Regions from separate parts of the Weizmannia sp. FSL K6-0777 genome, predicted to be linked through region 1. Evidence: a T-box and tRNA genes for the amino acid it is inferred to sense, from the RefSeq annotation. Region 1 holds a T-box; the other holds one or more tRNA genes.
What was found. A T-box is a leader RNA that pairs with one kind of tRNA and senses whether it is charged. The one in region 1 lies ahead of serS (serine--tRNA ligase), so its partner is inferred to be a tRNA-Ser.

Region 1 (11,236 bases):
TATCCTGCTGCGTTTGGTTCAGGATGTCAATAAAACGGTAAATTTCCTGCGTTTGAAGCGAGCGGCTCATTTCTTTAAATGCCTCATCTAAATATACCCTTTGAACCGCTTCCTCCATCTGCGGGGCAGTTTTATACAAAAGCAGATCGCGGAAATAAAGAATGAAGTCTTCCACAAGCCTTGAGGGATCTTTTCCCTGCTGGAGAAGAGAACCGACAAGGTCAAGGCACTCTGCGGCATCCTTCTTTTGAATGGCCTGGGCAAGGCGGGTAAAATCATTCTGAGAAATGGAACCCGTTACCGTGAGCGCATCTTCCACTCTGACTTTCCCCTCGCTAAACGAGACGGCCTGGTCAAGCAGGCTGAGCGCGTCCCGCATCCCACCTTCCGCAGCATGGGCGATAATATTGAGCGCCTGTTCATCATATGCAATACCGGTTTCGCCTGCAATATAAGCCAGGCGTTTAAAAATATCACGGGATGTGATGCGTTTAAAATCAAACCGCTGGCATCTGGAAACGATCGTAAGCGGAATTTTATGGGGCTCGGTTGTTGCCAGAATAAAAATGACGTGTTTCGGGGGCTCCTCTAGGGTTTTCAAAAGCGCGTTAAATGCGCCAATCGACAGCATATGGACTTCGTCGATAATATATACTTTATATTTTACAACACTTGGCGCGTATTTGACTTTGTCGCGGATATCGCGGATGTCATCCACGCCTGTATTCGACGCCGCGTCAATTTCGATGACATCTGGAATCGTGCCGTCTGTAATCCCCCGGCAAACAGCGCACTCGTTACACGGTTCCCCAGTCGGAGCATGTTCGCAGTTCACCGCCTTTGCCAAAATTTTAGCGGCACTTGTTTTTCCTGTACCCCGTGGGCCCGAGAAAAGATAAGCATGCGTTGTTTTCTGTTGCAGGAGGGCGTGCTGCAATGTTTTTGTCACATGCTCCTGCCCGACGACATCCGCAAACCGCTGCGGCCGCCATGTGCGGTATAACGCCTGATAAGCCATGTTCAATCCTCCCGGCCAGATTTGCTTCCGATTCATACATTTCTTTTATTATACCTTAGGAAAAGCGATTTTACATCCTGAATTAAAAAGCATTTAAATATGGAAAAAACCCATCCCGGATCAGGATGAGTTTTGTTTTTTATGTAATGAAACTGCCGCGCACCTTTCTTCGACCGACCCTCATAAGCGTTACTTAAGCAGTTAGCTCGACCCAGGCTGCCCTGCGGCACATGGAATGACCCGCTTAATGCTGCTTCCTTCCGGACCTGACATGGTTCGCGGGGTTCCATTGCGCAGGACCCGGGTGTCAACACCACTTACTTAAGGCTGGCCCTACAAGCAGCCGGCCTCGGAAAGGGATTCAGTCCCGCTAGAGCGGATTGCGGGTACAGGGCACCGCTGCCTCCCCACCTAGCGCGGCAAAATTGATACCAGTTTTAAGCGTTAAAAACTAACGCATAACTAAGTATACATGCCTTTTTAAAAAAAAGCAATCTCTCCCGCCTGTTAATTGGTGGAGCTTTTTCCATCTTCCTCTGCCGCAAGTTTTTCCTTCTTTTTTTTCTCCCTTAAAGACCGGAAGAAGGACCGCAATAATTCTCCGCATTCCGTTTCAAGCACGCCGCTTACGACTTCACTCCGGTGGTTAAAACGGCCGTCCTCAAGCAGGTTCATCAAACTTCCCGCACAGCCCGCCTTCGGATCTTTTGCCCCGTAAACGACCCGCTTGATCCGCGATTGTAAAACGGCACCGCTACACATCGGGCACGGTTCCAGTGTGACATACAGCTCGGCATTTTCAAGGCGCCATGATCCGGTCACTTCACATGCTTTTTCGATGGCCAGAAGTTCCGCATGGGCGGCAGCACGCTGGGTGGTTTCACGCAGATTATGGGCTGCAGCAATCACTTTTTCATCGAGCACAATCACCGCCCCGATTGGCACTTCACGGAGACGCTGTGCTTTTACAGCTTCCTGAATGGCAAGGCGCATATAATATTCATCGCGATTTTCCATCCTAACTCCTCCGAAAGGTATCGTAGCCTTATCGTAACACAGCCTTGAAAAAAATCACACTGGGTTTGGCCATAAGTTTTACACCGGCTTTCTTCGGGCAGGAGGGTCCTAACATGAAGAAATTGGATGCTCTTTCGTTACTGAGCACTTATATGTTAGGTAACATTGCAAAAAACGTTCACTTTCCCAACTTAGAGGGCTCCTGCGTTAAGAAGCGCCGAAAAAACGTTCGCTTCCTTCACTTAAAGCCCCCTCCTCTATGCGAAGCAACCCCACAAAAAATTCCGCTTTCTTAACCCAGAGCGCCTTTATGTTACGTTAAGAAGCGCCGAAAAAAATCATTTGCTTCCACCGGCCGTGGCGTTCAGCAATACCGCAAAAAGGTTTGCTTTATGATTCCGCGAGAAAAAGCGCACATAAAAAGCGGGCATGTTTTAAAAAACGCCGCATAAAGATAACAATAGCGATGGCTGACACGAGGGGGGACTCGTTTGCAAATCCATGTTGTCGAAAGAAATGACACGGTCTCAAATCTTGCACAAAGATACAGCGTCCCGGTTTCAGAAATCATTTCGGCAAATGAACTTCCGGATCCGGACCGGCTTGTCATCGGACAGGCGATGGTCATCCCGATCACCGGGAGGTTTTATTGGGTCCGGCCGGGGGACAGCTTATATTCCATTGCACAACAAGCAGGGATATCTTACCAGGAACTTGCCCGCATCAACGGCATTTCTGTCCATCAGCAGCTCCGGCCCGGGTTGCGCCTTTATCTGCCGCCTTCCCCGAAAAAAAGAGCAGAATTTAATGCGTATGTTGAACCATTCGGGAACACGGTTTCAGCGTCTCTTGAAACAAGTGCGCGAAAAGCGGCCCCGTATTTGACCTATCTTGCCCCGTTTGCATTCCGGGTAAACCGAGACGGCACACTTGTTGCCCCGCCGCTTGGAAATTTGCGGGCGGTTGCCGATGCCCAAAACGCCATTTTAATGATGGTGATCTGTAATCAGGAAAACGGCCAGTTCAGCGATGAACTCGGGCGGATCCTTTTGAACGACGAAACCGTCCAGAACCGGTTTTTAAATGAAATTGTTCAAACCGCAAGCCGGCTCGGTTTCCGTGATATTCATTTTGACTTTGAGTATTTGCGCCCGCAGGACAGGGAAGCTTACAACCGGTTTTTAAGAAAAGCAAAAACGCGCTTCAGCCGGGAAGGTTGGCTCATGTCCACCGCGCTCGCTCCGAAAACGAGCGCCACCCAGGCCGGGCGCTGGTATGAGGCACACGATTACAGGGCGCATGGCGAAATTGCCGATTTTGTTGTCATTATGACCTACGAATGGGGGTATAGCGGCGGCCCGCCCATGCCGGTGTCTCCGATCGGGCCGGTCCGGGATGTGCTCCGCTATGCCATCACAGAAATGCCGCCCAATAAGATTTTGATGGGGCAAAATCTGTATGGCTATGACTGGACATTGCCCTATCAAACTGGCACAACAGCAAGAGCCGTCAGCCCGCAGCAGGCCATCCGGCTCGCGGGTGCGCACAATGTGCCGATCCTGTATGACACAACATCCCAGGCCCCTCATTTTAACTATACAGATGAAAACAACCGGCGGCACACCGTCTGGTTTGAAGATGCCCGTTCCATTGAGGCAAAATTTAATTTGCTTACTGAACTCGGGTTAAGGGGCATGAGCTACTGGAAACTCGGCCTCTCTTTTCCGCAAAACTGGCTGTTAATCGCCGATCGCTTTGATGTAGTCAAACGCCCTTCCTGAAGCAGCGGGTTCCGTTGCTTTTTTCTTTTGCCCCGGAATCCCGCTACTTTTTACCCGGAACCCGCTGCGCCGCACGGACGGGATTGCGAAGTCCTTTCCCCGCATTTATGCCGGCGCCAACTGGACGGTCCGGATGCAGGCCTGATCCGATACACAGAGCAAGCACCAGTCACATTTGAGTTCCATTTTTTGGAAAATGTTTGTTAAAACCAACCCAGGAAACAGCCGGAAGCAGAACGCCGGGACACATGATCGCTTTTTTTCCCGCATGCCAACCGGCGGAGACTTGTGCTAAAATAGCAACAGTGTGCATCAATGAACAATCGCTTCAGCGGGAGGGCGTTATGAAAAGGGTACCGTTTATTGCAATCGAGGGACCGATCGGCGTTGGCAAAACGTCATTGGCAAAAGCCATTTCATCATACTTTTCGTTTCAGCTTTTGAAAGAAATTGTGGATGAAAATCCTTTTCTTGGAAAATTTTATACCAATAAAGAAGAATGGGGTTTCCAAACCGAGATGTTTTTTCTCTGCAATCGCTACAAACAGCTGGAAGACCTTAAACGGCATAGGCAGCCTGTCGTTGCAGATTACCATATTTTTAAAAGCTTGATTTTTGCCCGGCGGACGCTAAAAACGCATGAGTTTGAAAAATTTATGAAAATTTACGGCATTTTAACAGCCGATATGCCGCAGCCGAACGTCATCATTTATTTGCACGCAAGCCTGGAAACGCTCCTCAAGAGAATTGAAATAAGAGGGCGGGCATTTGAAAAAAATATGCAGGAAACGTATTTACAAAAACTATCCGCAGACTACGGCCGGTTTATGAGCCGCTTCGAAGCCGGCCATCCGGACATCCCGGTATTAAAGTTCGACTGTGATACACTTGATTTTATCCGGCATGAACATGACCTGACATACATGCTGCAAGAAATCGCGCAAACCTTACAAAAAGGAGTACATACCCATGGAACTTCGTGAGAAATATCAAATTCCGAACCACGCTGTGATCACCATTGCAGGTACTGTCGGCGTCGGAAAATCGACTTTAACCCGTGCGCTCGCGAAGGCGCTCCATTTCCGGGCGTCCTTTGAAAAAGTCGACACCAATCCGTATTTGGAAAAATTTTATAGCGATTTTAAACGGTGGAGTTTCCATCTTCAAATTTATTTTCTGGCGGAAAGGTTCAAGGAGCAGAAAAAAATGTTTGAATACGGCGGCGGTTTTATCCAGGACCGCTCCATTTATGAGGATACCGGCATTTTTGCCCGGATGCATTATGAAAAAGGCAATATGTCTGCCATTGATTTTGAAACCTATACAAACTTGTTTGATGCCATGGTGATGACCCCGTATTTTCCGCATCCCGACCTGATGATTTATTTGGAAGGCAAGCTGGAAAACATTTTGGAACGGATCAAAAAACGCGGCCGTCCAATGGAACAAGATACCCCTGTTGAATACTGGATTGAAATGCAGAAACGGTACGAGCAGTGGATCGACTCTTTCCATGCCTGCCCGGTTCTCAGGCTGAACATTGACGAATACGACCTGTTTGAACATGAAGATGCCGTCGAACCGATTGTCGAGCGGATCGGCTACATGCTCGCACAGGCAGCAGCCGTAAAAAAATAATGGCGGCTAAAAACCCGTTACCATCGCGTAACGGGCTTTTTAATGATTTACGGAGGGATCACGGGCATGCAAAAAATGTGGTGTCTTGTCCTTACTCCACGAAAAAAGCCCACAGCTCCCGCCATTTCAGGGTGCCGCAGGCTTTCAATCATAGTCCTTTTCATTTTTCAAGCGGAGGAAGAGGGATTCGAACCCCCGCGCGGTGTAACCCGCCTGTCGGTTTTCAAGACCGATCCCTTCAGCCAGACTTGGGTATTCCTCCATTTTGACAAAAAAGATTATAACCTACACGATCAAAACAAGTCAAGCACATCAAGATTTTCTACTGCGGAAAGCCATCTGAATTTTAGCCAAGGGAAGGCCCCGGAACGCACATTTAGATATGGCCGTTTTTCTCTTGTCCGCCCTTTTGAGTAAAATCCCGCCCTAAAAAATGCGGAAGCTTCCGGAAAACATGTTTCAAATCCCCGGCTTTTCATGTAAAAAAGCCGGGGATTTTTTTATGATTCCGGTTTGATGATATCAGTACGCATATACGGGCGGAGCACTTCAGGCACCACCACACTGCCGTCAGCCTGCTGGTAATTTTCGAGGATGGCTGCGACGGTACGCCCGATGGCAAGTCCGGACCCGTTCAGTGTATGGACATGTTCCGGTTTCGCATTGGGTTCCCTGCGAAAGCGGATGTTCGCACGCCTTGCCTGGAAGGCTTCGAAGTTGCTGCACGAAGAAATCTCGCGGTATACGTGCTGGCTTGGCATCCATACTTCAATATCATATTTTTTCGCTGCCGTAAACCCGAGGTCCGCCGTGCACATGCTCATCACATGATAAGGCAGGCCCAGAAGCTGCAGCACTTTTTCCGCATGGCCGGTCAGTTTTTCGAGTTCATTATAGGAATCTTCCGGTTTGACAAATTTCACAAGTTCCACTTTGTTAAACTGGTGCTGGCGGATCAGCCCGCGTGTATCGCGCCCGGCAGAACCCGCTTCCGAACGAAAACAGGCACTGAACGCCACATAATTGATCGGCAGGTCGTCACCGTTTAAAATTTCATCACGGTGATAATTTGTCACCGGCACTTCGGCAGTCGGAATCAGAAAATAGTCTTTTTCATTGACAAGAAAAGCGTCTTCTTCAAATTTCGGCAGCTGCCCCGTTCCTGTCATGCTGGCGCGGTTCACCATATACGGCGGCAATACCTCTTCATAGCCGTGTTCTTCGACGTGCAGATCAAGCATAAAATTATAAAGCGCACGTTCAAGGCGGGCGCCGAGCCCTTTGTAAAAGACGAACCGGCTGCCGGTCACTTTGGCTGCCCTTTCAAAATCAAGGATGCCGAGGTCAGTGGCAATATCCCAATGCGGTTTCGGTTCAAATCCAAATGCCGGCACTTCACCCCATTTCCGGATTTCGACATTGTCCTCTTCGCTATCTCCCACCGGCACACTTTCATGCGGAATGTTCGGGATAGAAAGCATCAGCATTTCAAGTTCTGATTCGACTTGTTTCAACTCGGCATCCAGTGCTTTAATTTTTTCACCGACGCCGCGCATTTCCTCGATCAGCTTTGTTGCATCTTTCTTTTCGCGTTTCAGTGCCGCAACTTGCTGCGTGACTTCATTCCGTCTGTTTTTCAACGCTTCGCTTTCCATGATCAGTTCGCGCCGTCTTTGGTCCAGCCCGCTGAACTTCTCAAAATCGGTCAAATCTTCTCCGCGGTGCTGCATTCGTTCTTTGACTTCATCAAAATGCGCACGCAAAAATTTGATGTCCAACATGCTATCCTTCTCCTTTTATCGAAATTCAAATAAAAAACTCCCGCCCCGAAAACAGGGACGAGAGTGAACCCGCGTTGCCACCCAAATTGAAAACAAGAGTTTTCCGCTTTGTAAGGATAACGGGTTTTTATCCCGTGGATGCCTACTCGCCCGGCTTTCAGCAACCCGCTCAAGGATGGATTCACAGAAGCTTTCCGCCGGTTTCCACCACCCACCGGCTCTCTTTAGGAAAAGCGTTCTGCTACTGGTTCCTGTCATTGCTTTTTCAGTCTTCACGTACACCTTAATGTACTACAATTTTATCCGTTTTGCAACAGACTATACCGGAATCCGTGCCATACTTAAAAAATATTCGGTCATACGCAGGTCATCCGTTAACTCCGGATGGAAGGAGCAGCCGAGCAAATTTCCTTGGCGAACCGCAACAATCCGCCCGCGGCACTCGGCCAGCACTTCAACATGATCTGAAACGGAGACGATATGGGGCGCGCGAATAAAAACAGCTGGAAAATCTTCCGCGATGCCGTTCACACGGATGGTTTCTTCAAAACTTTCCCGCTGGCGGCCGAAAGAATTGCGCGCCACCGTAATATCCATTGCCCCGATATGTGCATCTTCCTGGCCTTCAATATGCTTTGCAAGCAGGATCAGCCCTGCGCATGTGCCAAAGACTGGCTTGCTTTCGGCAAACTGTCTCAGTTCCGCCATAAAACCGTAGCGGTCAATGAGCCGCCGCATTGCCGTGCTTTCTCCGCCCGGCAGGATGAGCCCGCCGATTTCGTCCAACTGCTCTTTTTTCTTAATGACAACACCTTCCGCACCGCAGGCTTCCACTGCGCGGATATGTTCCTCCACAGCCCCCTGGAGGCCGAGTACACCAATTTTTTTCATGCTGATTCTCCTTACCAGCCGCGCTCCTGCATTCTTGCTTCAGCCGGCAATGTTGAAATTTCCAAGCCTTTCATTGCTGTTCCAAGGTCTTTCGACAATTCGGCAATCAGTTTGTAATCTTGGTAATGGGTCGTTGCTTCAACAATCGCTTTCGCAAATTTCGCCGGGTTTTCTGATTTGAAAATCCCCGATCCGACAAAAACGCCGTCCGCACCGAGCTGCATCATCAACGCCGCATCCGCCGGCGTTGCAACACCGCCTGCAGCAAAGTTCACAACCGGCAGCCGGCCTTCTTTTTTAATTTGCAACAGCACTTCATACGGGGCACCGAGCTGTTTAGCTTCCGTCATCAGTTCATCTTCGTTCATGTTGACCACTTTGCGGACCTGCGCATTCACTTTCCGCATATGCCTTACCGCTTCAACGATATTCCCGGTTCCCGGCTCGCCTTTTGTCCTGAGCATCGAGGCGCCTTCCCCGATTCTTCGAGCCGCTTCCCCCAAATCACGGCAGCCGCACACAAACGGCACTGTGAATTCTTTTTTATTGATATGGAACTCATCGTCGGCCGGCGTTAAAACTTCGCTTTCGTCAATATAATCGACGCCCATCGCTTCGAGCACCCGCGCTTCAACAATATGGCCGATCCTTGCTTTTGCCATTACCGGAATGCTGACGGCGTTCATAACTTCTTCCACAATGGAAGGATCCGCCATACGGGCAACCCCTCCGGCTTTCCGGATATCAGACGGAACACGTTCCAATGCCATGACGGCAACAGCGCCTGCTTCTTCAGCGAGTTTTGCCTGCTCGGCATTGACCACGTCCATGATGACGCCGCCCTTTTGCATTTCCGCCATCCCGCGTTTCACTAGATCTGTTCCTGTTTTCATTTTTTGTACGCCCCTTTATAAAATTAAAAATTCTTATTATATGTATAATAATTTAAATTAACACCAAAAACGAATGCTTGTCAAGGTACTAATTTTTCCACGTTAAAGTGAAAAACAGGACAAGCGCCCTTGTCCTGTTTTACTTAAAATAATTTGCCGACTGTATGATCCCAAATGCCCCCGAAAAATCCGCCAATTCCGCGCATCATGCGCACAAACCAGTTGGCTTTTTCAATATCAGTTTTGGTGACCAAGGCGGTATGCGCTGTATTCGGGCCGTACAAATAGCCAAGTTCCTGCCCGTCTTTATGCCGGGCATACAATGTGCCAACCTTTGTCCCTTTTTTCACCGGAGCCTTGATTTGCTTCGAATCAAATTTCACAACAGGGGTATACATTTTGCCTTCACCGTTTTTCACAGCCACTTTAAGCGGCGCCTTCGTGACAACGGAAGCCTGTTTTTCTTTGCCGGACTTCACCGTTACCGTCTTTTTCACCTGATAGCCTTTCGGGTAAAGGGTTTTTTCCGTGAAATTACTAAAAGCATAGTCCATTAATTTGTTTGTGACATCAAACCGGGACTTGATGGTGCTGTTCCCGTTCGCATCCTCTGCATGAAGAACAACGGTAATGATGCGCATGCCGTTTTGCTTGGCCGTGCCTGTAAAGCAGTATCCCGCATTGTCGGTGTTCCCGGTTTTCAAGCCGTCAACGCCCTGCCGCCCGTAAACAAGGGACGGAAGCATCCAGTTCCAGTTCTGCATCGCAATTTCATCATCTGTCCCGGCCCGGAATTTCATTTTAGCTGTGCTCGTTGTTTGTAAAATCTCCGGATAGTCGTGGATCAAATGGTAGGCGATTTTTGCAACGGATTTTGCTGAGACAAGGTTTTCTTCCGTCCTGCCTGTTCCTTCCGGCTGCATGCCTTGCAAATCCTCATTGTTCAGCCCGGTTGCGTTCACAAATTTATAATCGGTGAGGCCGAATGCTTTCGCCTGTTTGTTCATCATGTTCAGATAGTTTTTTTCCGTTCCGCCGAGCGTTTCTGCAATCGCAATCGTTGCGCCATTTGCCGAATAGATCGCCATCGCTTGGAAGAGCTCTTTAACCGTGTACTTTTCGCCTTTTCTTAACGGCACGTTTGAAAGTGCCCTGTTTTGGGAAATGCGATACGCATAATCGCTGATTGTCACTTTCTGGTTCCACGAAACCTTTTTCTCATGAATGGCTTTAAGCAACAAGTACTCCGTCATCATTTTGCTCATGGAAGCAATGCCCAGTGCCTGATTGGCATTTTTTTCATACAAAATCTGTCCGTTATCCGCATCGACAATGATGGCTGCTTTTGCATGAATATCCAACTGATCCTGCGCATGGACTGTTTTCGGCACCTGCTGCACAACCCCTGCCGTTAGCAGCAGCGCCAGAAACGCAAACGCCATTTTTTGCAAGCTTTTTTTCACTTTCAACCCTCCATCAAGATATGTATACACTTTGCCTATTTTAACATAGTTCCGGTTGAAAAAGTAGATGCATAGTGTTTGCCGCATTTGTCAACTTTTTCCGAAAATGCAGGGCAGCCGGGGGTACTGAATGGCGGCGATTTTTCCGAGTCCGACAAGCCAGATATAGAGTTGCAAATCTATTAAATGGCAGAAAAAAATGGCAGGAAACCTATGCCTGCCATTTTTTCCCATTCAAAATCGATGTTAAGACAAAGAATAATTCGGAGCTTCTTTTGTAATCTGGATATCATGCGGATGGCTCTCCCGCAGGCCTGCCCCTGTCATGCGGATAAACTGCGCTTCTTCACGCAATGAAATCATATCTTTCGCGCCGCAATAACCCATGCCGGACCGGAGCCCGCCGATTAATTGGTAGATGACATCCTGAAGGCTCCCTTTAAACGGCACGCGTCCTTCGATTCCTTCTGGCACCAGTTTTTTCGCGCCTTCCTGGAAGTAACGATCCCTCGATCCGCTTTCCATTGCGCTGATGGACCCCATGCCGCGGTAAACTTTATATTGCCGCCCTTGATAGATTTCCATTTCGCCTGGGCTTTCCGAGGTCCCTGCAAGCAGGCTGCCGAGCATTACAGCATGTCCACCGGCAGCCAGCGCCTTTACAATATCGCCTGAGAATTTAATGCCACCGTCTGCAATAATCGCTTTTCCGTACTTCCTTGCTTCTGTCGCACAATCATAAACCGCTGTAATT
Region 2 (11,236 bases), 730 kb from region 1:
AATACTCCTTAAAAGCCTGAGACAAATTTGGGTTGCTCATGGTCGTTCCCCCCTAAGTGTAATAGAATAGAATAAAAAGATTGCAAACGTTTTCTTCAATTCCATCTTACACGCAGAAGTAAAAAAAGGCAACATTTTTACTAAAATTTTTACTGGTAATATTCCATTTCTAAATAGGGCTTGCTGAACGAATCCGATTCTGAGTTTGTACCAAATTTGTCTGCAAGCTCTGTCGCAAAATATATGTGAGAATGCGTGATTTTGTCTTCTAAATACGTTGAATCGGCTTTCGAGTGCAAGCTTTTCCCTGGATTTGTTGTAAAATCCTTGCATTTAAATTGTTGCCAAAGCTGTCAGCACTCTTGCCAAATCTAGGAATTTTGCTTATTCAGCAAGCCTTAAATAATACAGCCTCAGTACAATCATTTACCATTCCAATGCGATCCACTGCTGTAATAACTGATTTAAGATTTTTTCTCTTCTTTTTTTAAATCATCTTTTAAATACTCCATATCTTTTATGTACCTTTGGATTGTTTCTTCTATTGCGTCTTTTACTACTCGGGGATATCCCTTTTCATCTTCTCGTTTTTGTTCCTTCTTTAGCTCATCTATATCTTTAGTAAGCAAAGATATAGCCTTCTTCTTCTCATCTTTACTCATGAATTCATAGATTTTTCTCATAAAAAATACCTCGGCAATAAATTATTTCTAAATTTTTATTTTTTTATTATAATACGTTTTGATAAGGAGGAGGCTTTTGTTATACGCAGCTTTCAGATGTCGAGCAGGAAACAAACGGCCTGCTGTCTTACACCCGCAAGCCGAAAACCGCCCCGGAAAATATCAGGAAAATCCTTGAAAAATGGCAGGATGAAATTGTACGGGCTTATCCGGCACATCATCGAACGTAAGCAAACCATGGAGCGGCAACAGTGCATTTATCAGCAGTTGCCGCTTTTTTAGCAGTAGCGACAAAGTGGACCGAAAAAAGCGGCGGCGCTTTGCTGCTTTGCGCCCCCCCTTTTTCCCGGCTGCTTAGACCATCGGATGCTTTTTGATTTTACACACGCGCGCCGAGCTGCATAAGGACGGCATCATCCATCGGCGGGTTGTGGAGCCCGGCGCGGACATCGCGGTAATAGCGCTGCAGCGGGCTTTTTTGAAAAAGGCTGCGGGCGCCGACTATCCTCATGGCCAGATCCACAATTCTGTTTTCCCGCTGTTTAGACCATCGGATGCTTTTTGATTTTACACACGCGCGCCGAGCTGCATAAGGACGGCATCATCCATCGGCGGGTTGTGGAGCCCGGCGCGGACATCGCGGTAATAGCGCTGCAGCGGACTTTTTTCGGACAGGCTTCTGGCACCTACGATTCGCATCGCTAAATCAACTGCTTCTATCGCATGATTCGTAACCGCCATTTTCGCTGCCCCAAGTTCCGGGCCCATCTCTTTTCTTTGTTCTGCTCCGGCTTCATCCCACATTTTCGCAACCGAATACAGAAAATGCCGCGCCTGCATCAATTTCAGCTCGATTTCACCGAATTTCTGGCGGATAGCCGGCAGTTCCGCAATCGGATGGTTCAGGCTGTTCGGCGTATACGATTTAGCAAAGCGAGCCGCTTCCCGTTTTGCTGCCTCGGCAATGCCTAAATAACAGGCAGGGATATGGAGCAGATAACCGGCCGGCTCCTTCTTTTTCGTCTGGATCTCCGCCAGGTTCGCAAGCGGGACTTTGACGTTTTCCAGCACAACATCATGGCTGCCGGTTGCCCTTAAAGCAATGCTGTCCCATGTTTCGACGATGGAGAGGCCAGCCGTATCCCGCGGAACGACAAAACTGCCAACCGCTTCTTTTTCCGGAATCGTTGCGGTAATGATAAAAAAGTCGAGCACCGGAGACATGGTGGCAAAAGTTTTTCTCCCGTTTAACACCCATTCGCCGTTCTTTTCCGTTGCCGTTGTTTCCGGCATGCCACCGCGCGTCGGGCTGCCCGTTTGCGCTTCTGTTGCGCAAGTGTTGATGAGGGCGGCCTCCCCTGCTGCCGCACGGCAAATGCGTTCAAACAATTGCCCGTTCCATGTTCTTGTTTCGGACAAATGCATTAAAATCCCCATATGCCATCCAATGGAAAGGGCAGTCGACCCGTCCGCAACCGCGATGGCCTCTTGCAGGCGGACAAGCTCATACAGCGAAATGCCGCCCCCACCGTAGTTTTGTGGCACAGTCAGCTTTGTATAGCCTGTTTCTTTTAAATCTTGAATATTTTCAAAAGCAAACCGTCCTTCCAAGTCATTGGCAGCCGCCCTTTCGGAAAACGGGCCGGCAAGCGTTTGAATTAGGTCCAGTTTTTCCTCCAACGTTGAGGCTTTTAAAAAATCCATATCCTTTCCTCCCCCGGAAACATCTTTTCTCTTATTTTACCGGAAACATGCCGGAAAAACATTACAACACTTTTTTTAAATTTCCTCTTGCAATCCGGATTTTATTATAATATAATTTACATTGTCCTGATTGATTCCATGCTGGTGTAGCACAGTTGGTAGTGCACTTCACTCGTAATGAAGGGGTCGGAGGTTCGAGTCCTCTCACCAGCATCTTTCTTTTTTTCATATGGAGAAGTACCCAAGCGGCTGAAGGGGACGCACTCGAAATGCGTTAGGGCGGGTGACCGTCGCGTGGGTTCAAATCCCACCTTCTCCGCCATACATAGTGCATATAAAAATTCCGGAGAACTCCGGAATTTTTTTGCGTTTATGAACCACATGGCAATTCATGCTCCCAATCCCCGTAAACCGGATTCGGGAATACGATAAATTTGCGGCCAAATGCATGGCGGAAACGGTCTGCTTCCAGGCTGCGCGCCTTGTTTCCTTTTCCGTCAAATGTCTTAAAAAAGTCACCCAGATTATCACCGAACAAGGCAATGATTTCATAATTCTTTTCAACGGTTTGTCGGCGTGCTTCTTTGCTGCTTGTTCCTGTTTGCAACAGCACATGGGAACGGACGGCCTGCGGGATCCCTTCTTTTTTCAAGTTGCGAAGGGTGGCATCCATATATTTTTCGTCCCGGTTTGAAATGTAATAAATATCGATTCCTTTTTTATCGGCATATTTTAAAAAGGAAAGTGCCCCCGGAAGCGGTTTTGCTTTTGCTTTTTTCACCCATGCTCCCCAGCCGCTGCCAAACGAAATGCCTTTTTCTGCCATATAAGATAAGTACGGCCCGTTATCCAGCACTGTCTCATCCAGATCCAGGACAATGGCGCGCTTCTTTTTTACTTTGGTTTTCAGGCTCTCCTCAATACGCTGTTTTCCGATATTGTATCCTTGATAATAGAGCGCTCTTGCTTCTCCGGATGTCCGGTACCAGGCAACCCCCATTTTGGTCTGTTCCGCTTTTTGCTTTGCCGTGCAGCCCGTAACCGGAACCGTCTTCATGACGGCAGCTTCCCGGTTTTGTTTGCCGCCTTCAGCAGAGCACCCCGCATTTCCAAGCACCAGCGCAAAGACAATTAGCAACCCTGCAAAATAGTTCATGCTTGCCCCTTCTTTCTAAAATGCTTTTACGATTAGTATAAGGGAACCCCGGAAATTGATACATGCTAAAATGGCATCTTTCACGGGGGTTGTTAGGCACTTCGAAGCGGTCTATTCTGATTTACGACGGGATTTTCATTCTTCCGCTGGCATGTATTTTTTGTGATATGGGCGTTTACGTACATTGTTTGTCGGAATTTCGCCCGCTTCCTTAACGTAGACCCCTTCTACGTTAAGGTACACCAGATTTTTCGCTCGCTTCCTTCACTTAGACGCATCCTACGTTAAGAAACAACGCGTTTTTTCCGCGCTTCCTTCACTCAGACCCGTTCTACGTTAAGGAACAACGCTTTTTTTCCGCGCTTTCTTAACGTAGGCGCACTCTATGTTAAGGAACAACGGAATTTTCGCCCGCTTCCTTAACGTAGACCCGTTCTACGTTAAGAAACACGGCGTTTTTTCCGCGCTTCCTTCACTTAGACCCGTTCTACGTTAAGGAACAACGTCTTTTGCGCCCGCTTCCTTCACTTAGGCACGCTCTATGTTAAGGAGCACCGCGTTTTGCACCAGCTTCCTTCACCTATACTCGTTTTATGCTCACTTTTCAAAAAAATAGTTGGCCTGTTTGCTCACTTACCATCTCTTTACCGTACTTTAGCTAAAAGGTTACCTGCTTCCTCCGCCTCGATCTAAAACCGTGCCAGCAAAAAAAGCAGCCCTTTCCCAATTTGGATAAGCGGCTGCTTTTTTCATTATCGCTTGGATGATTCTTTCTCCAGCTCCAAGTTTTCTTTCTTTTTGTCCGAAAATATTTTTTCCAAGGCTTCCGGCAAGGCGATCATGCCTGGCAGAAAGAATGGCAATAGGATGAAGCAAAGCACGACAAGGCCGGTAATGACGGCGATCGCCAATTCAGCCAGCAGCAGCATTCCTGAAGGCATCAGCGTGGCAAATGTGCCGCCTAAAATAACGACCGCGGAAATAATGACACCGCCTGTATGTCTCGAAGCGAGTATAATCGCTTCCCTCGGGTCAAGCTGCGGGTATTCCTTATAGCGCATCATCAGGAAAATGCTGTAATCTACACCAAGCGAGACGATGATGATAAAGGAAAAGAACGGCACAAACGAAGAAATGCCTTCATAGCCCAGCATGCCAAGAAAAATAGAGTTGATGACAAACATGGCTGTATAATAGGCACCGACAAGGGATGCCGTAATGAAAACCGGCGGCCAGAAAGACCGTATAACCAACAGAAGCACAAGCAGCACGCTGATGGTCACGATCACGGTTGATTTGGCAAGGTCCCTTGACAGAATATGGTTCATGTCGTTGGTCGTTGCACTCGTTCCGGCTGTCCCGCTGTCGGCTTTTGAAAGCACAGTTCCTTTCAGCCCGGTGACAACCGTTTTATTGATCTTATCAATGGTATCCAATGATTGATTTGAATAAGGATCGTTGCTCAACACGACAGTCAGTTTCGTCACTTTTCTGTCATCCGACATATACGTGTCCATTGCTTTTTTAAAATCTTTGTCGGCGAGCGCTTCTTTCGGAATATGGAATGTTTTTTCCGTTTTCAGCTGTGCCAGATAGTCATTTGTTTTGCCAAGGCCGTCTGAAATTTGCTTTAATCCGCGGTTAACATCCGACAACTTATCGCCGAACTGTTTAAAACCGCTAAGGCCGGAAGCGAGTTGCTGCTGGCCCGATTTCATCTGGCCCAGCCCCTTTGTCACATCGTTCATATTGGTTACTATTTTGCCGATGCCATCAGACGCCTGGCCAATCCCGCTTTCGGTTTTCTTGAGCCCGTCTGCCATTTGCGAAAGCCCGCCAGCCATCTTGGATAGATTGTCGTTCGCTGTCTTGAACCCGGCTGTCGTCTTGTCGTAATTGCTGTTCAGCGTGTTGATCCCTTCCGGCGTGATTTGCTTGAGGGATGATGAGAGCTGGTTTGTCATTTGCTTCAGCGCCAAATAGTTCCGGTCGCTCTGCACACTTGGCGTACTTTGCCCGAGCGCCGTCACGAGCGTCTGCATTTGCGCAATCGCACTTTTTACACCGAGCAGTGCTTGTGCAGCCTGCTGATAATTTTTGCCCATTTCAGCATAGCCGGCCTGCATTTTCCCGTAATTTGCTGACAATGTGCTGACCCCGCTGCTCATTTGGGAAAGATTTTTTTCAATGGTAGCGATGCCGTTTGCCAGTGTTTCCGGCTGGCCGGACCCATTGCCAATGCCGTTTTGAATTTTTTCGAGCCCGGTGGTGAGAGCGGCCATTCCATTTTCAAGTTTGGCGGTTCCATCTACCATGTCGTTCACTTTCGAAAAATCGGCGGATCCGAGTTTCTCCTGGGCTGTCTTTAATCCAGCATTGATTTGGTCAACCCCGTCCTGCGTTTGCGACAAGCCGTCCGTTACCGTAATCATCTGCTTGTCGATGTAAAAGTCCTCCATTTTCTTTCCTTCAGGCCGCGTAACCGAAGAAACTTTCCCGACACCGTCTATTTTTTTCAGCCTTTGTGTAATATTGTCAATGACAGCCATGGATGCGTTGTTATCCATTGCTTTTCCGTTCTCAATCACAACCTCCGCAGGCATGGACTGCCCTTTCCCGAAATGTTCAGCAACAAGGTTGATCGCTTTGGAAGAAGGATATTTATTGCCAAGTTCTCCAACCGTATCAAAATTCAGCTTCTCCTGGTGAAAGATCAATGCTGGGGCAATGATCAAAAGAATGAGTGTGACTGTAATAATCGGATGTTTTACGGCGATGAAAGAAGCTTTTCCCCAGTACCGGTTCGGCTTATGCCCGCTTGCATTTTTCGACGGCCAGAACAGCTTTGTACCAAGGACTTTCATGATGAAAGGAGTTAGGGTTAAAATTTCAAGCAAAAGGATCGTTACCCCGATCACCACAACGACACCTGACCGATATATCGGCGATTCGGAAAATATAAGCGCCAGAAATGCGATAAAAACGGTCACAATACTATAGGCGATCGTTTTTCCCGCCGTCCGGTATGTGCGGACAATCGCTTCATCAATCGGGTTCCCGTGGGACAACTCTTCCCTGAACCGGTTAAAAAGCAGGATATTATAATCGGTTCCAATTCCAAATAAAATCAGCACAAGCAGCATCTGCGTCAAGCTTGTCACCGGAAATCCGGCTTTGTCGATAAGCTGGGCGGCAATCCCCATTGAACACAAATAGGAAAAAGCGACAGCCGCCAACGAGACGAGCGGGGTCACAACGGAGCGGAACACAATCACCAGCACAACGAGAATAAAAATGACCGTTAATGCTGCGCTCCGCTCCACACCGGCTTGGGAGGCCTTCAAATAGTCATTGTTAATAAAATCTTCCCCGCTCAAATAATAATCGACAGGCGAATGTTTCAGCCTGGCATCAAACTGTTTTTGGATGTCATCGATTTCTTTCCCTTTTTTATCCAGCTTGAAGCTGACCATAAGCGTGGTGCCGTCTTTTGATAAAAGGGAACTTTTGGCTTCCGGCGTATGGATCGGGTCAATCACATTGGAAATGCCGAGTTCGGATTTGCTTTCTCTAATTTTGTCTAAACAATCACCGATTTTTTCCATTTCGGCCTTTGAAATTTTATTTTTATCGTAAAAAACAATCAAATTGTTCGTGCCTTTGCCGGCATCGATCTTTTTTAACATTTTGTCTGCTACAACGGAAGGGCTTTTGCTCGAGGTTCCCTGCTGCCCCCGTTCCCGCAGGATGGCATTAACATCCGGCTGGATCGCTGTCAGCACAATCGTGGCAATGAGCCATACGGAAAAAATGATCCAACGGCCTTTCAGAATTTTTCTCACTTGTCGTTCTCCTTTTTCCTAGATTTGAAGCTTTCATTTTCGTCACGAAAAAAGAACACATCAAAAGATTCATATTTATGAAGGCCATCCCGCTCGATTTTTTTCTTCACAGCATTTACGAGCAGTTTGATGCCTTGTTCCACGATGTCCTGTTCATCCGGCTGCAACAGGTTCAATGCATCTACAAATGACTGGTTGATGATTTTTGATATGCTTTCGCTCAGTTCGCCTTCCAGCTCCGATGACGGAGAAATCTCCACCGACCGTTTATCCGATGCGCTCGGGGTTTTCACAAGCAACCCTTTTAACGTCAGCCGCTCCACGATATCCGAAACGGTGCTCTGCGTCATTTTCAAGTTCCGGGACAGCAATTTGATACTAACCCTTTTGCCCGTTAACACCTCCGCCAGCACCCTGACCTGGGGAACAGTTAAACCAAACTCCTCCGCTTCTCTTTGCAAACTTTTGATGATATAACGCTGCAAAAAATCAATTGAATCCCGAATAAATTCGGCTCTTTCACTCATATACTCCCCTCCCCTGCATATTTATCATTGAATCGCCTAATATACATCGTATCCGATATATCGTACACGATGTATATTAGGCGAAAACAGGATCCTTGTCAATAAAATATCTGCTATATAAAATGAAGGAAAAATTCCGATGAGCGCCAAACCATTCATTGTATGATAGCTTACAGCAGGCAATATTTCGTTATACTTCAGGACGATTATTTTTGCAGGCAACAGAATAGCCTGTTTCCGTTCACTTTATATAGTAAAAACCGGGACGAGCACCAGCCTGTGTTTCCATAATTGGACCTGCGACGATTTCCCCGCAGATTCGCGACCGGTAAGACCGGATTTAAAACTTCCCCAGCCTGTTTTATGTTTTTAGGTACGTTTGTCCTTATTTTTCCCGGCAAGCTGCGGCGAAGAGACCGGTGCACTTTATTAAGAAATGTTTCCAGTGACACGGTGTCATCTTTTCATTGACATCCTAACACGGTGTCATATATAATCTTCATATTGTTTCTTTTATGACACGGTGTCATTTTCAGGACAGATGCCCGTGCCGCAATTTTTCAAGATAGGAGAATATGCTGCCATGCCGAAGCCAACTTTTTTCCGGTTGCCGAAAGAAAAACAGGACACTTTGATTCAAGCTGCAAAAAAAGAATTTTCAAGAGCACCGCTGCACGAATCCTCTATCGCAAATATTGTAAAGGAGGCTTGCATTCCAAGAGGCAGCTTTTACCAATACTTTGAAGATAAGGAGGATTTGTTTTATTATTTGCTGCGTTTGCTCTCACGAAAAAGCAAAGAACAGTTTATTTCCACTCTCCAAAAAAAGGGCGGGGATTTATTTGCGGCTTTTACCGAGGTCTTTCAATTTGCCATTCAAGACATCCGAAACCAGGAAAATGCCAATTTTTTCAAAAATGCTTTTTCCAATATGAATTATAAAACCGAAAATACTTTGGCAGAAAATTTTTTTGAAGAGGATCTGAAAAAGCAGGATTTGGCTTTGCTCCGGTCCGTCAACACAAAAAAACTGAACATCAATGACGAACGGGAACTGCAGGATATGATCACGATTTTGGAAGCCGTCACCTTTCATAATCTTGTGCAAGCATTTGCCGGGGAATTAACGGCCGAAGAAGCACTCGATCATTATCTTGCCCAAATGGAACTGCTTAAAAAAGGATTGTACAGGGAACCTTCTCCGGCATTTTCAAGCGGGAAATAAAAACAACTTACAAAAAGGGGAAAAAGATAATATGAATCCAGCAATACAACATAAAAAGCCGCCCTATCTCATGATCGGGGTTCTTTTTATCGGCGCTTTCGTTTCATTTCTCAATAACTCGCTGCTCAATGTAGCACTGCCTTCCATCATGGCAGATTTACACATCAAAGATTATTCCACCATTCAGTGGCTCGCAACAGGTTATATGCTAGTCAGCGGCGTGCTGGTTCCTGCATCTGCTTTTCTGCTGACCCGCTTTACAAACCGGCAGTTGTTTATTACGGCCATGTTGATCTTCACGTTAGGGACTGCGCTGGCAGCATTTGCCCCGAACTTCGGGCTGTTGCTGACAGGAAGGATGATCCAGGCTGCAGGATCTTCTGTCATGGGGCCATTGCTCATGAATATTATGCTGGTTAGTTTTCCGATTGAAAAACGCGGAACAGCCATGGGGGTCTTTGGCCTTGTCATGATTACAGCCCCGGCAATCGGCCCGACGTTATCCGGCTACATTGTCGAATACTTTGACTGGCGCTTTCTGTTTGAAATGATTTTGCCATTAGCCGTTATCAGTCTCGTTTTGGGGATCTGGAAAGCGGAAAACGTCATGGAGCAAAATAAAAAAGCAACGCTTGATTATCTCTCGGTCGTCTTATCTTCCATCGGGTTTGGTGGTTTGCTTTACGGATTCAGTTCTGCAAGTTCGGACGGCTGGACAGATCCGGTGGTTTTAACGGCACTGATTGCCGGCAGTGTGGCTTTAATCGCCTTCGTTATTCGGCAGTTTATGATGGATGAACCTTTATTGGATTTGCGCGTGTATAAATATCCGATGTTTGCCCTTGCCTCTGTCATTGCCATTGTAAATGCGGCAGCCATGTTTTCCGGCATGATTTTAACACCTGCCTATGTGCAAAACGTACGGGGCATCTCTCCGCTTGACTCCGGCTTAATGATGCTGCCGGGCGCAATTGTCATGGGGATTATGTCGCCGATCACCGGAAAGCTGTTTGATCAGTTCGGTCCCCGCGTGCTGGCTGTCACGGGGCTTTCCATCACAGCTGTTTCCACCTATATGCTGGCGAATTTACAAATTGACTCGAGCTACACGTATATTATTCTTGTTTACACGCTCCGGATGTTCGGGATGTCGATGGTGATGATGCCGATTATGACGAACGGCTTGAATCAATTGCCTTCCCGGCTGAACCCGCACGGAACGGCGGTTAATAATACAGCACAGCAAGTTTCCGGGTCAATCGGAACAGCCGTTTTTGTCACGATCATGAATGCTGTCACAAAATCGAAAGCGGAAGACCTGATGTCCGGGATCAATCCGCTTCATTTTACAGCAGCTGATAAAGCCGCTTTAGGACAAAAAGCGTTGCTGGCCGGCATCCAATATTCCTTCTACGTCGCGCTCGCGATTAATATTGTCGTATTGATCATGTCCCTTTTTGTGAAACGGGCAGATACATTTAAACCAGGCGCCAAAAAGGAAAACAGAAAGAAAACCATGCAAACAAAACCGGCTGCAGATTAACAGCTGGAAAATGGGCACCGCCTTTTTAAAAGAGGCGGTGCTTTTTGCTGTGCTTAAGATTTTATACTTGAATCTTCACTATCCAGTGGCAGCACATTTGTTTTTTTAGGATGCAAAAGGAAATACGAGCCGACCACGAGAACGGCAATAAGCAAAGTCAGCAGTACTTGCGGACGCAATGAGTCGATAAAGATCATCGCGACTAAAACCGCAACAATGCCCAAAATGGTGACATAAGTTAAATACGGATACAGCCACATTTTCACCTTCAAGGCATCCGGGTTCGTTTTTTCCACCGTCCGACGCATGCGCAAATGGGAAAAGGCAATGACAAGGTAAACCAATAAAGCGATCCCGCCTGAACTGTTTACTAAAAACAAGAATACTTTATCTGGGGAAATATAATTAAAAATAACCCCGACATAAGCGAAAACCGTGCCGCACAAAACGGCATAAACCGGTACCCCGTTTTTATTTAACTTCAGAAAAATTTTCGGGGCATCGCCGGCTTTTGCCATCCCGTACAGCATCCGTGAATTTGTATATAAACCAGAAT

Region 2: it encodes a tRNA-Ser, which carries the amino acid that the T-box ahead of serS (serine--tRNA ligase) is inferred to sense. The anticodon was not compared.

What each region holds. Positions count from the first base shown of each region.
Region 1 is NZ_CP151971.1:84,437-95,672, reverse strand. Features, by position in the region: gene dnaX (DNA polymerase III subunit gamma/tau) at 1-1,018, opposite strand, end outside; RNA gene ffs (signal recognition particle sRNA large type) at 1,174-1,438, opposite strand; gene tadA (tRNA adenosine(34) deaminase TadA) at 1,526-2,035, opposite strand; gene NST70_RS00465 (hypothetical protein) at 2,149-2,331, shown strand; gene NST70_RS00460 (glycoside hydrolase family 18 protein) at 2,527-3,816, shown strand; gene NST70_RS00455 (deoxynucleoside kinase) at 4,161-4,799, shown strand; gene NST70_RS00450 (deoxynucleoside kinase) at 4,786-5,454, shown strand; tRNA gene NST70_RS00445 (tRNA-Ser) at 5,627-5,716, opposite strand; gene serS (serine--tRNA ligase) at 5,955-7,235, opposite strand; T-box leader at 7,286-7,502, opposite strand; gene pdxT (pyridoxal 5'-phosphate synthase glutaminase subunit PdxT) at 7,554-8,126, opposite strand; gene pdxS (pyridoxal 5'-phosphate synthase lyase subunit PdxS) at 8,138-9,019, opposite strand; gene NST70_RS00425 (serine hydrolase) at 9,163-10,482, opposite strand; gene guaB (IMP dehydrogenase) at 10,729-11,236, opposite strand, start outside.
Region 2 is NZ_CP151971.1:812,240-823,475, reverse strand. Features, by position in the region: gene NST70_RS03690 (galactokinase) at 1-40, opposite strand, end outside; gene NST70_RS03685 (hypothetical protein) at 465-683, opposite strand; partial or broken gene NST70_RS03680 (acyl-CoA dehydrogenase) at 1,063-1,209, opposite strand; gene NST70_RS03675 (acyl-CoA dehydrogenase family protein) at 1,251-2,387, opposite strand; tRNA gene NST70_RS03670 (tRNA-Thr) at 2,528-2,600, shown strand; tRNA gene NST70_RS03665 (tRNA-Ser) at 2,619-2,709, shown strand; gene NST70_RS03660 (5'-nucleotidase, lipoprotein e(P4) family) at 2,758-3,543, opposite strand; gene NST70_RS03655 (MMPL family transporter) at 4,296-7,385, opposite strand; gene NST70_RS03650 (helix-turn-helix domain-containing protein) at 7,382-7,912, opposite strand; gene NST70_RS03645 (TetR family transcriptional regulator) at 8,496-9,137, shown strand; gene NST70_RS03640 (DHA2 family efflux MFS transporter permease subunit) at 9,169-10,680, shown strand; gene gabP (GABA permease) at 10,734-11,236, opposite strand, start outside.